DNA from 3 places in the Shewanella oneidensis MR-1 genome. Region 1 is predicted to be linked to each of the others. Evidence: predicted binding sites of a transcription regulator. Region 1 holds the regulator's gene; each other region holds the start of a gene.

Region 1 (3,288 bases):
TGCTGAAAACTTCAGCTCAAGATTCAGCTATATCGATAAAGACTACGCCAATACCATTCTCCATGGCGAAACCGCCTCAGGCCAAGTGCTACTCGGGCTCGATGTTACCTGCAAAGCATGGGCGCTAACAGGCACTCGCCCTTGGATACAAGTGCTCCGCTTACCGCTTATCAAACCTCTCGCGGATTGGTGCTACCTTAGATTCGCCAAGCACAGATACCGTATTTCCTATCTACTAACGGGTAAGGCCCGCTGTGACAGTCAATGCCAGCTCCCCAAATAGCGAGACTCAAGATTAAGAACCTCAGTTTAGAGAACAAAGTTTAAGGCATAAAAAAACGGAGCCATTGGGCTCCGTTCTCTAATAATCCAGAAGGATTACTTAACGAAATCAACGCCTAGTTTGATATCACCTTTCAGTGTATCTAACATAGAATCACGGGCATTTGCTTCGAATGCGCTCACTTCACCGTAAGGCAGTACTTTTTCGATACCGTTTTTGCCTAACAGTACTGGTTGAGCGAAGAATTCAGCATGCTCACTGCCGCCGTCAACATAGGCACATTCAACAACATTCGCTTCGCCTTGTAGGCCACGAACCAGAGACATACCAAAACGGCAAGCCGCTTGACCCATAGACAGAGTCGCGCTGCCGCCACCGGCTTTAGCTTCAACCACTTCAGTACCCGCGTTTTGGATGCGTTTAGTTAAAGAAGCCACTTCTTCATCAGAGAAAGTCACGCCTTCAACTTGAGACAGTAATGGCAGAATGGTCACACCGCTGTGGCCGCCAATCACGTTGATTTTAACGTCAGCAACGTTTAAGCCTTTTAATTCAGCGATGAAAGTCTCAGAACGGATAACGTCCAGAGTGGTCACACCGAATAAACGGTTCTTATCGTAAACACCCGCTTTTTTCATCACTTCAGCTGCGATAGCAACCGTAGTGTTGACTGGGTTAGTGATAATACCCACGAGCGCTTTAGGGCAAGTGACTGCCACTTTCTCGATCAGGTTGCGAACGATACCAGCGTTGATATTGAACAGATCTGAACGATCCATACCAGGCTTACGTGCAACACCAGCAGAAATTAGCACAACGTCAGCACCCACGAGGGCAGGCGTTGGATCTTCACCAGCAAAACCTTTGATTTCAACCGCAGTGGGGATATGGCTCAAGTCAACCGCAACACCCGGAGTTACCGGTGCGATATCGTATAGAGACAGTTTAGAACCCGCAGGTAATTGAGTTTTTAACAGTAGGGCAAGAGCCTGGCCGATACCACCAGCAGCACCAAGTACAGCAACTTTCATAGTTATCTCCGTTATTTCTCGGATTATGTGTGACATGGATCTAATTTCCGTTGGCGTCACATTACTGGAATGTCACGCTAATTTCAATTATCCCTTAGTCGTGGAGACAAAGTTTTACTAAAACAGGGTGTTGTAATGTTGAATATTTACTCTAATTCAACAAATGTAATCATAAATCTGTGATCACAAAATGCTTGAATTGCATTTTTATTCAGTCATTATGGTTATTTGTTGACAGTTTGGCCAAAACTATTCAGAATGAGCCTGTTTTTTTGAATAAAGAATAAGACTATGCAAACGACCAAGAATCAGGATGACCTTGTTAGAATTTTTAAGGCGATTTTAAAAGAGGAGCGTTTTGGCTCTCAAAGTGAAATCGTCACCGCCTTACAAGCAGAAGGCTTTACTAATATAAACCAATCTAAAGTGTCTCGTATGCTCAGCAAGTTCGGTGCAGTGCGCACTCGCAACGCTAAGCAGGAGATGGTTTATTGCTTACCCGCCGAACTAGGCGTACCCACTGCGGGCAGCCCGTTAAAGAATTTAGTACTCGATGTTGACCATAACCAAGCGATGATTGTTGTCCGTACCAGCCCTGGCGCTGCACAATTAATTGCCCGTTTGTTAGACTCCATCGGTAAACCTGAAGGGATTTTAGGGACCATTGCGGGTGACGATACGATCTTTATCTGTCCATCTAGCATCCAAGATATTGCCGATACCTTGGAAACCATCAAATCTTTATTCAATTACGCAGAATAAAAAAACAGGTCAGCTTGCTGACCTGTTCTGTTTTTACTGTACGCTTTTCAGTCCAGCACCTTTCAATGATCAGGGGCTTTGTCCCGTTTACGTTACAGTGTTTAGCTTAAGCCTTAGTAGGCTACGCTAATCCTTTGATTAGGATGCGCGCCCTTTTCAGCTTCATCGAGCATAGCTTTGGCATAGTCAGTGACCGAAATCCGGCTACGGCCTTTAGCATCGGTAAAGAAGCTATCGCCACCTAAGCGGTATAAGCCTTCGCTCTCACCGGGATAAATCTCGGCAGCGGGGCTGACAAAGGTCCAGTTGACTGCGGTATTGGCGGCGCGAAATGCCTTAAGCGCTTCGCCTTGAGCTAATGCCTCATCCTTATAGGCAGGCGGGAAGTCAGGGCTTGAAACCAAGGTCACTCCCGGCGCCACTTCTAAGCTACCAGCACCTCCGACCCACAATAAACGTGGCACTTTCGCCAGTGGCAATAGGGCTAATAGATTATTGACCGTTTTTGCCACTAAGCTGTGATTCAGGTCGGCGCGGCCACCGACAGAAGCGATTAACACATCCACACCTGCAAAGGTGTCGGCCGTTAATGGCTTAGCCAGATCGACACTACGCACCTCTGCAGCGGTTTCGCCAAGCTTGCTTGGGTCTCGCACTAAAGCAACCACTTCATGACCACGGCTTAACGCTTCATTCAAAATGGTTCCACCAATCCAACCGGATGCACCTAATACTGCTATTTTCATTTGCTAAGTCTCACTACTGATTTAAATTGTCACCAGTTTACTTGCGATACTTAGCGTGATAAATATCGATAAATGAGCAGGATTGTTTCAGATTGAGATACTAATTGGTGTAATTATTTATAGATAAAATTGCCGCCATGCGTAGCTTTATCGAAGTAGCCAACTGTGGCAGCTTTACCAAAGCCGCAGAACACCTCGATCTCAGTCGCCTGCAGGTTTCTCGCCATATTCAAGAAATTGAGCAGTGGCTCAGTTTGCGCCAGCTACACCGTACGACCCGCAGCGTCAGTCTGACCTTACAGGGCGAAGAAGCCCTACAATATTGTCAGCGGGTACTCAGCGAAGTCGCCGCAATGGAAAGCCGCGCCCATAGCCATAATTCGGAGATGGTTGGCAGTATTCGCATCGCAACCCCCATCGGACTTGGGCAACACAGCTTGTTCGATGTGGTAGATCGCTTTGTTAT
Region 2 (3,288 bases), 510 kb from region 1:
GCTAAAATTGATAGTGATAGATTTAGCCCATTCAATCACTTATCTCAACCACTCACTCAGGGGCTTGCGCCTTGATGAGTGGTTGAGGATTTAACAGCAAGGCCACAGTCCAACTTAAGAGACTTACAAGCCCAATCCATTCCAGTAATGCAGGCCACCATAAATCAGGTCTTGGAAGTTGGAGCACCATTTCTTGATAAAATGGCCTACCGCCTTCCGTTAGCCCCAACTCTAACTGCGGTGCATAGAGAAAGGTCATCATACTCACCAATACCAACAGCGCTAATAATACCGTCCAACGCAGCAGACTTAATGAGCTAAATCCAACCCACATTAAATAACAGATTGCGCTTAGGCTACCGAAGTAGAAAAACCACTTAAGGGCGAGGATGTGCAAGTGGTATACATTGACCGGAAATAACCCAACACAGGCTAAGGCTAAAAATGTCAGTGCCAGCGCACAAAAGAAGGGATATCCCCAAAAGCCGTTTACCGTCTGCAGGGAGGAAAGACAATAAAAAACAATACTTAAACTGCCAAAAAACAAACCGCCATTGAGAATCACTGCAAAGTCAGAATGGCCATAGGTCCCCAATTCACTCAAAGTATGATTTAAAACGTTGAATGAACGCGTCTCAGAATAATCAAACCCCAACACCGCCACACCAATCCCCAGCACTAATCCCAAAATACCAATAAAACCAAACTTAGTGGCAAGTGCCGAGCCCCTTGTTGCGAGATTCATTTTTATAACAGTCATGGATAATTTAGCCAAACCAAAGTACTACTAACTTACATGGAATTGAAAAGAATTAAAGCGGTGCTAATCCTCTTTAGCGTAAAAATTTTTTCATCACTATTAACGATTTTTTAGTCATCACATGAAAATCCCGTGCTAAGTCATTATTCAATAAAACATATGCAAATTTGCAGTCAAAAATGAATAAATACTCACAAACAATTCAGCTAATGCTGTTTTGTTACAGAAGACAAGCTCACCGTGATAGCCACTGTTATCTCGCTCACATTAGGTTTGCGATGGTTGAAGCCCTGTTACCATTCATGGGTAAAAAATCATCTAAAAACGTATTTAGTGAAGATCCGCTGAGAAAGTTTTCAACAAAACATCGCCAATAAGTGAACAGCTCTAAGAATAAAACAATCTGATAAACAACTTGCAACAGCATGGCGTAAAGCAATGATTTAATTAAATTTATGCAAATAAAAAGTGGGCAACCTCAAAAATCATCCATTAGAAACAGCCCAAATAACTATGCTATTTTGCTGCTTATATCAAACAAATTCCCGAATCGTTTTACATGGCGGCGCTAAGCGAGTAATCTTCCCCCTTCTCGATTTTGAGTTGAATGAAAATGCAGCTTACGCCCGCCAAGCATGTGGCTTTAAGAGGCAATTTATTCAAGTTTATTTTGTGCGACTCGTACTTTAAGGTGTACACCATTGGCTACTGAACATAAAAACCGCAACATTAAGACGATACTCACCTTTATCGTCCCTTCGCTGATCGGTCTGCTGCTATTTGTGACTCCTATCAGTTACAACGATGCAATTACGATTCCGATCGCAATCATCTCTAAAGCACTGCAAAGCGTATTAAGTGATGTCTTAACCCTCATAGTCACCGTGATTGTTGTGAGTATGGCGCTTGCGTCTGTGTTAACCAAATTACTCAAGCCCAAGTTTGTGTTAAATAATCACTTCCTTAATGGCTTGCTAAACATTAGCCCTATGTGGCTAATAACCCGAGTTGTTGGCGCCATCTTTATCGTCTTAACCTACTTTGCGATTGGCCCCGCAGTAATCAACTCCTCCAGTACAGGCGCATTAGTACTTAATGACCTGTTACCAGTACTGTTTTCCGTATTTATCTTCGCCGGCATGTTACTGCCACTGCTATTAAACTTCGGATTATTAGAACTGTTTGGCACCTTGATGACCAAAGTGATGCGCCCAGTGTTTAACCTGCCAGGTCGCAGCGCCATCGACTGTATGGCCTCTTGGTTAGGGGATGGCAGCGTAGGAATTTTACTGACCAGCAAGCAATACGAAGCGCGTTTTTACACCCAAAGGGAAGCGGCGGTTATCGGTACGACCTTTTCAGCGGTGTCAATCACCTTCTGCTTAGTGGTGATCTCACAGGTGAAGTTGGAACCGATGTTTGTGCCCTTCTACCTGACCGTATGTTTAGCGGGTTTCGCCGCAGCAGTGATTGTGCCTAAGTTGCCGCCACTCTCATGGAAAAAAGATAACTATATCGATGATACCCCACGTCAACCCGACGATGAAATGATCCCAGCAGGATACGGCGCATTCTCTTGGGGCTTTGATAAAGCACTTGAAAAAGCAGCCAGTGCGGGCGGAGTGAAAGCCGTTTTACATGAAGGGATTAAAAACGTTATCGATATGGTGTTTGGCATTATCCCGGTGGTTATGGCCATTGGAACCACGGCGCTGATCATCGCCGAGCATACGCCTATCTTCAATTATTTAGGTATGCCATTTATTCCATTACTGGAACTGCTGCACATTCCCGAAGCGACAGAAGCCTCTAAAACCATCGTGGTAGGCTTTGCCGATATGTTTATTCCATCGATCTTAGCTAGCTCTATCGAGTCAGATATGACCCGCTTTGTCATTGCCGCGCTATCCGTAACGCAGCTGATTTATATGAGCGAAGTCGGCGCGCTGCTGATCGGCAGTAAAATTCCGGTGAACTTTGTTGAGCTCTTCGTGGTGTTTATTCTGCGTACTTTAGTGACTCTGCCTGTTATCGCGGGTGTTGCTCACTTGCTGTTCTAAGCGCGACATCAGCTTTGAAATATCAAGGGGAGTCAGATTAACAGACTCCCCTTTTTTTGCTCTAACTTATACACGAACTGACAGTTTTGATTATATCGTGTGAGTTAATCGTACAAACTCAACTCGTAACCACTAACTCAATAACGCACTTTTGGACAGAAGAGCGTTAAATATTGAAAGGCTAATATCACTGCTTGGTTATTAAATGCAGTCCATATTTAAGGGCGAACCATGATATTTGCTCAACGACACGCAGCAAGTCCTTCCTTGGATGCTCGACCCTGAAGAATCCCCTGATGATTTTCAGATAAATCATTAAATTAGAGTGAACTTGCACCTTGAAGTGTGATCAGATGGAAGTGCGAACAAACATCAATCACAGGGCATCAAGGTGCAAGTGTTAACTATCTTACATCAATCTCTCTATCAACATTGTCCAGAAATCCATCAAAAGCGACTGAATACACT
Region 3 (3,288 bases), 500 kb from region 1:
CCGGCAATAATCGGCATTTGCTCAGGCGGGGTCACCCGCAAACCTTCTAACTTGACGGTTTCCATGCCGTTGGCGGCTAATTGCTCATCGACCAAACAGCCGCCGCCGTGCACCATCAGCACCTGCTGACCATTAGCGATCATTGCTGCGGCGGTATCCATTAAACGCGCCATCCCCATTTCACACTGCAGCAGCGCGCCGCCGACTTTAAGAACTAATACTGAGTTGTTGGTAGACATCTTGACGACTCTCTTAAATAAGGATGAACGGTTAAAGGTTAAAGTGAATCTTTATGCACTGCAGCGCTTGGCTTGCCGCGCCTTTCATCAAATTGTCGATGGCGCTAGCAACCACTAGGTAGCCACTGCTCTCATCAAACTTCCAACCTAAGTGGCAATTCGGTGTCAGCACCACGTCATCCACTTTAGGGAACTGGTTCTGTTTCACCGTCACCAGTGGAGCTTGGTCATACACACTGTATGCCGCAGCCACATCGGCGGTAGTAGTGCCTGGTTTTAGCTGTACCGTGATAGTTGCGAGAATACCGCGCTTAAAGTTGCCAAGGTGTGGTGTGAAAATCACCTCTTGTCCCAGTTGAGTAGCGATTTCGGGCTGATGTCTGTGGCCTAGTACACCGTAGGGTGTGAGGCTGACCTCGCAAAAACTGGTATGTAGCTGCGCCTTACGACCCGCTCCTGTTACACCGCTAACAGCGTTGATCACTGGATAGGCTGAAGTCAGTAAATTCTTTAATGGTTTCAAGGCTGTTAGTGATGCTGTTGGGTAACAACCTGGCACAGCAATCATCTTAGTGGCGGCCACGTCTTTAGCATTCCACTCAGCAAGGCCATATACGGCTTTGGCTAAAACCTCTGGATATTCATGCTCAAAGCCATACCACTTCGGATACTGCGCCACGTCACTGAAACGATAAGCACCGCTTAAATCGAATACCGCTAACCCTTGGCTATAAAACCAAGCCGCTAAATGCAAACTCACAGAATGCTCAGTCGCTAACACCACAGCATCTGCCTCAGCGACGATATTGGCCTTCGCTTCTTCGGTAAGCGGTGATAGGGTTAACTCAATGTGGCTGTAGACAGGGTACAAATCTGCTAAAGCTCTACCTTTATCTAAACTATTTTCAGAGACATACAGACCTTGAATTGATAATTCAGACTCCGCATGGACTAAAGCCGTGAGTTGTGCACCTGTGTAACCACTGGCGCCGATAATGGCGATGTTTTTCATATGTATTTTTATAAACCAAATCAAAGAGACTTAAAGAATAGATGAATAGCGTACACGCAACGGCGTATATCTATGATGACAAGACTATCGTCGTGGGAAATCGTAATGGCTTGTTATTTTATTCACTGACGGATTAACACTATACATCATGATATTTACTCTACAGCTCGCAGACTGTAACTCATCTCAACTGCTGGCTAGACTACCACAAAGATCTATTTATGCAATATATGTGAATATATATTTTTATTAAATTTTGTAATTTATCATCTCTTAAATAGAGTTAGCGGATAACTGATTGCTTCACTAACTACTTAATATTTCAATTATCTCTGATGGAAATGATGGTAAACCAGTCATTTTTGTTAACATCTAAGTCACATACTTGCAAGGCTCAAAATAATGCAGTTCATATTCACTTCCACTAAACATAATAAAATATTGCGTCAGCTCGCATTTATATTGAATATTCCTCAACAATTAACGCGATTAGTTGCATAAAAGGTAAGCCAGTCGTATAAGTTATAAGCTCTGCTGTTGACCATTGCCCTCAGTGGTGGGTATTGTGCTAGCGGGCTATATACCCAAGCTACCTGAAGATACGAGTTTCTTCATCTTCAGGTTGTTTGGGTATATACAAAGCGGATTTTTATGTTTTTCTATTCGGAGTAACTATGGCAGGTAATGTGGCAGACAATGTGACCGACATGTATGCGTCATTGAGATCGAACGTGAGTATGTTAGGTCAGATCCTAGGCGATACGATGCGCACCCACCTCGGCGATTCTTTTTTGGAGAAGGTTGAGCAAATTCGTAAGCTCGCGAAAGACTCCCGCCGAGGTGACGAAGCCGCAAGGGAGCAAATGCTAGAACTGCTCACCGCTCTCCCCGATGAAGAGTTAGTGCCGTTTGCCAAAGCCTTTAACCAATTCCTCAACTTAGCCAACCTATCTGAACAATTTCATACGATTAGCCGCAACTGTGACGAACTAGTTTGCGTGCCCGATCCCGTCGAACAGTTGCTCGGTCGTATGCTCAATGGTCGTGTCGATCAGACCAAAATGTTGGATTGCCTAAAGACGTTAGATATCGATCTCGTGCTCACCGCACACCCAACAGAAATCTCTCGCCGCACGCTGATCCAAAAATATGCCGCAATTGTGGATTGTCTCGCCGAGCAAGAAAACAACCAGTTGTCGGATAGAGAGCGCCAGCAAATTAATTTGCGCCTACGTCAGCTCATCGCCCAGATCTGGCACACCAATGAAATTCGCCGTGAGCGGCCAACGCCGGTGGATGAAGCCCGTTGGGGGTTATCCACTATCGAGGAATCCCTCTGGCATGCTGTTCCCGACTTTTTAAGGCAGCTCAACGATCAGGTGCAAGAGCGCACAGGTCAACAATTGCCAATCGATATCGCCCCTGTTCGCTTCTCCAGCTGGATGGGCGGTGATCGCGACGGCAACCCCTTCGTAACGGCTAAAGTCACTCAAGAAGTGTTAGACCGTAATCGCCATGCCGCGGCACGTTTATTCCTGAAGGATATAGTGCTGCTGGTTGGCGAACTGTCGATGGAAGAAGCCAATGATGAATTAAAGGCTTATACCAACAATAGCTGCGAACCTTATCGCTTTGTCTTGCGGTCATTAAGACAAAAACTGCGCGATACCATAGATTACTTAAACGCTCGCATTGAGGGCCACAATCCCGAGGTGGATAAGTCAACATTGATTTGGCAAGAGAGCGACCTTAAAGCACCGCTCGAAATGCTATATAAAAGCTTGTACGACTGCGGTATGAGGTTGATTGCTAATGGTTTACTGCTCGACATTCTGCGTCGTCTCGCCTGCTTCGGTATTCATATGCTCAGGCTCGATATCCGTCAAGACGCTGGCCGTCACTGTGATGTACTTGCAGAATTAACCCGCTACCTCGGTATGGGTGATTTTAATCACTGGGATGAAACCGAAAAACAAGCCTTCTTGCTACGTGAGCTCAGTAACCGTCGCCCGCTGATCCCAAGCAACTGGCAACCGT

What was found. The regulator ArgR, encoded in region 1, controls arginine synthesis, uptake and breakdown. The targets are predictions, from matches to a motif close to ANTGAATANNTATTCANT.
Region 2: the regulator ArgR is predicted to act here: its motif matches at 1,363-1,380, upstream of SO_RS05790 (YjiH family protein).
Region 3: the regulator ArgR is predicted to act here: its motif matches at 1,483-1,500, upstream of argC (N-acetyl-gamma-glutamyl-phosphate reductase).

The regions. Positions count from the first base shown of each region.
Region 1 covers NC_004347.2:781,491-784,778, reverse strand. Annotated here, with positions in the region: gene SO_RS03630 (thiol-disulfide oxidoreductase DCC family protein) at 1-283, shown strand, start outside; gene mdh (malate dehydrogenase) at 379-1,314, opposite strand; gene argR (transcriptional regulator ArgR) at 1,606-2,076, shown strand; gene SO_RS03615 (NAD(P)-dependent oxidoreductase) at 2,190-2,822, opposite strand; partial or broken gene SO_RS03610 (LysR family transcriptional regulator) at 2,942-3,286, shown strand; gene SO_RS03605 (hypothetical protein) at 3,276-3,288, shown strand, end outside.
Region 2 covers NC_004347.2:1,295,464-1,298,751, reverse strand. Annotated here, with positions in the region: gene SO_RS05800 (U32 family peptidase) at 1-5, shown strand, start outside; gene SO_RS05795 (DUF998 domain-containing protein) at 53-760, opposite strand; gene SO_RS05790 (YjiH family protein) at 1,462-2,820, shown strand; gene SO_RS05785 (IS4-like element ISSod3 family transposase) at 3,212-3,288, shown strand, end outside.
Region 3 covers NC_004347.2:278,487-281,774, reverse strand. Annotated here, with positions in the region: gene argB (acetylglutamate kinase) at 1-239, opposite strand, end outside; gene argC (N-acetyl-gamma-glutamyl-phosphate reductase) at 271-1,251, opposite strand; gene ppc (phosphoenolpyruvate carboxylase) at 1,926-3,288, shown strand, end outside.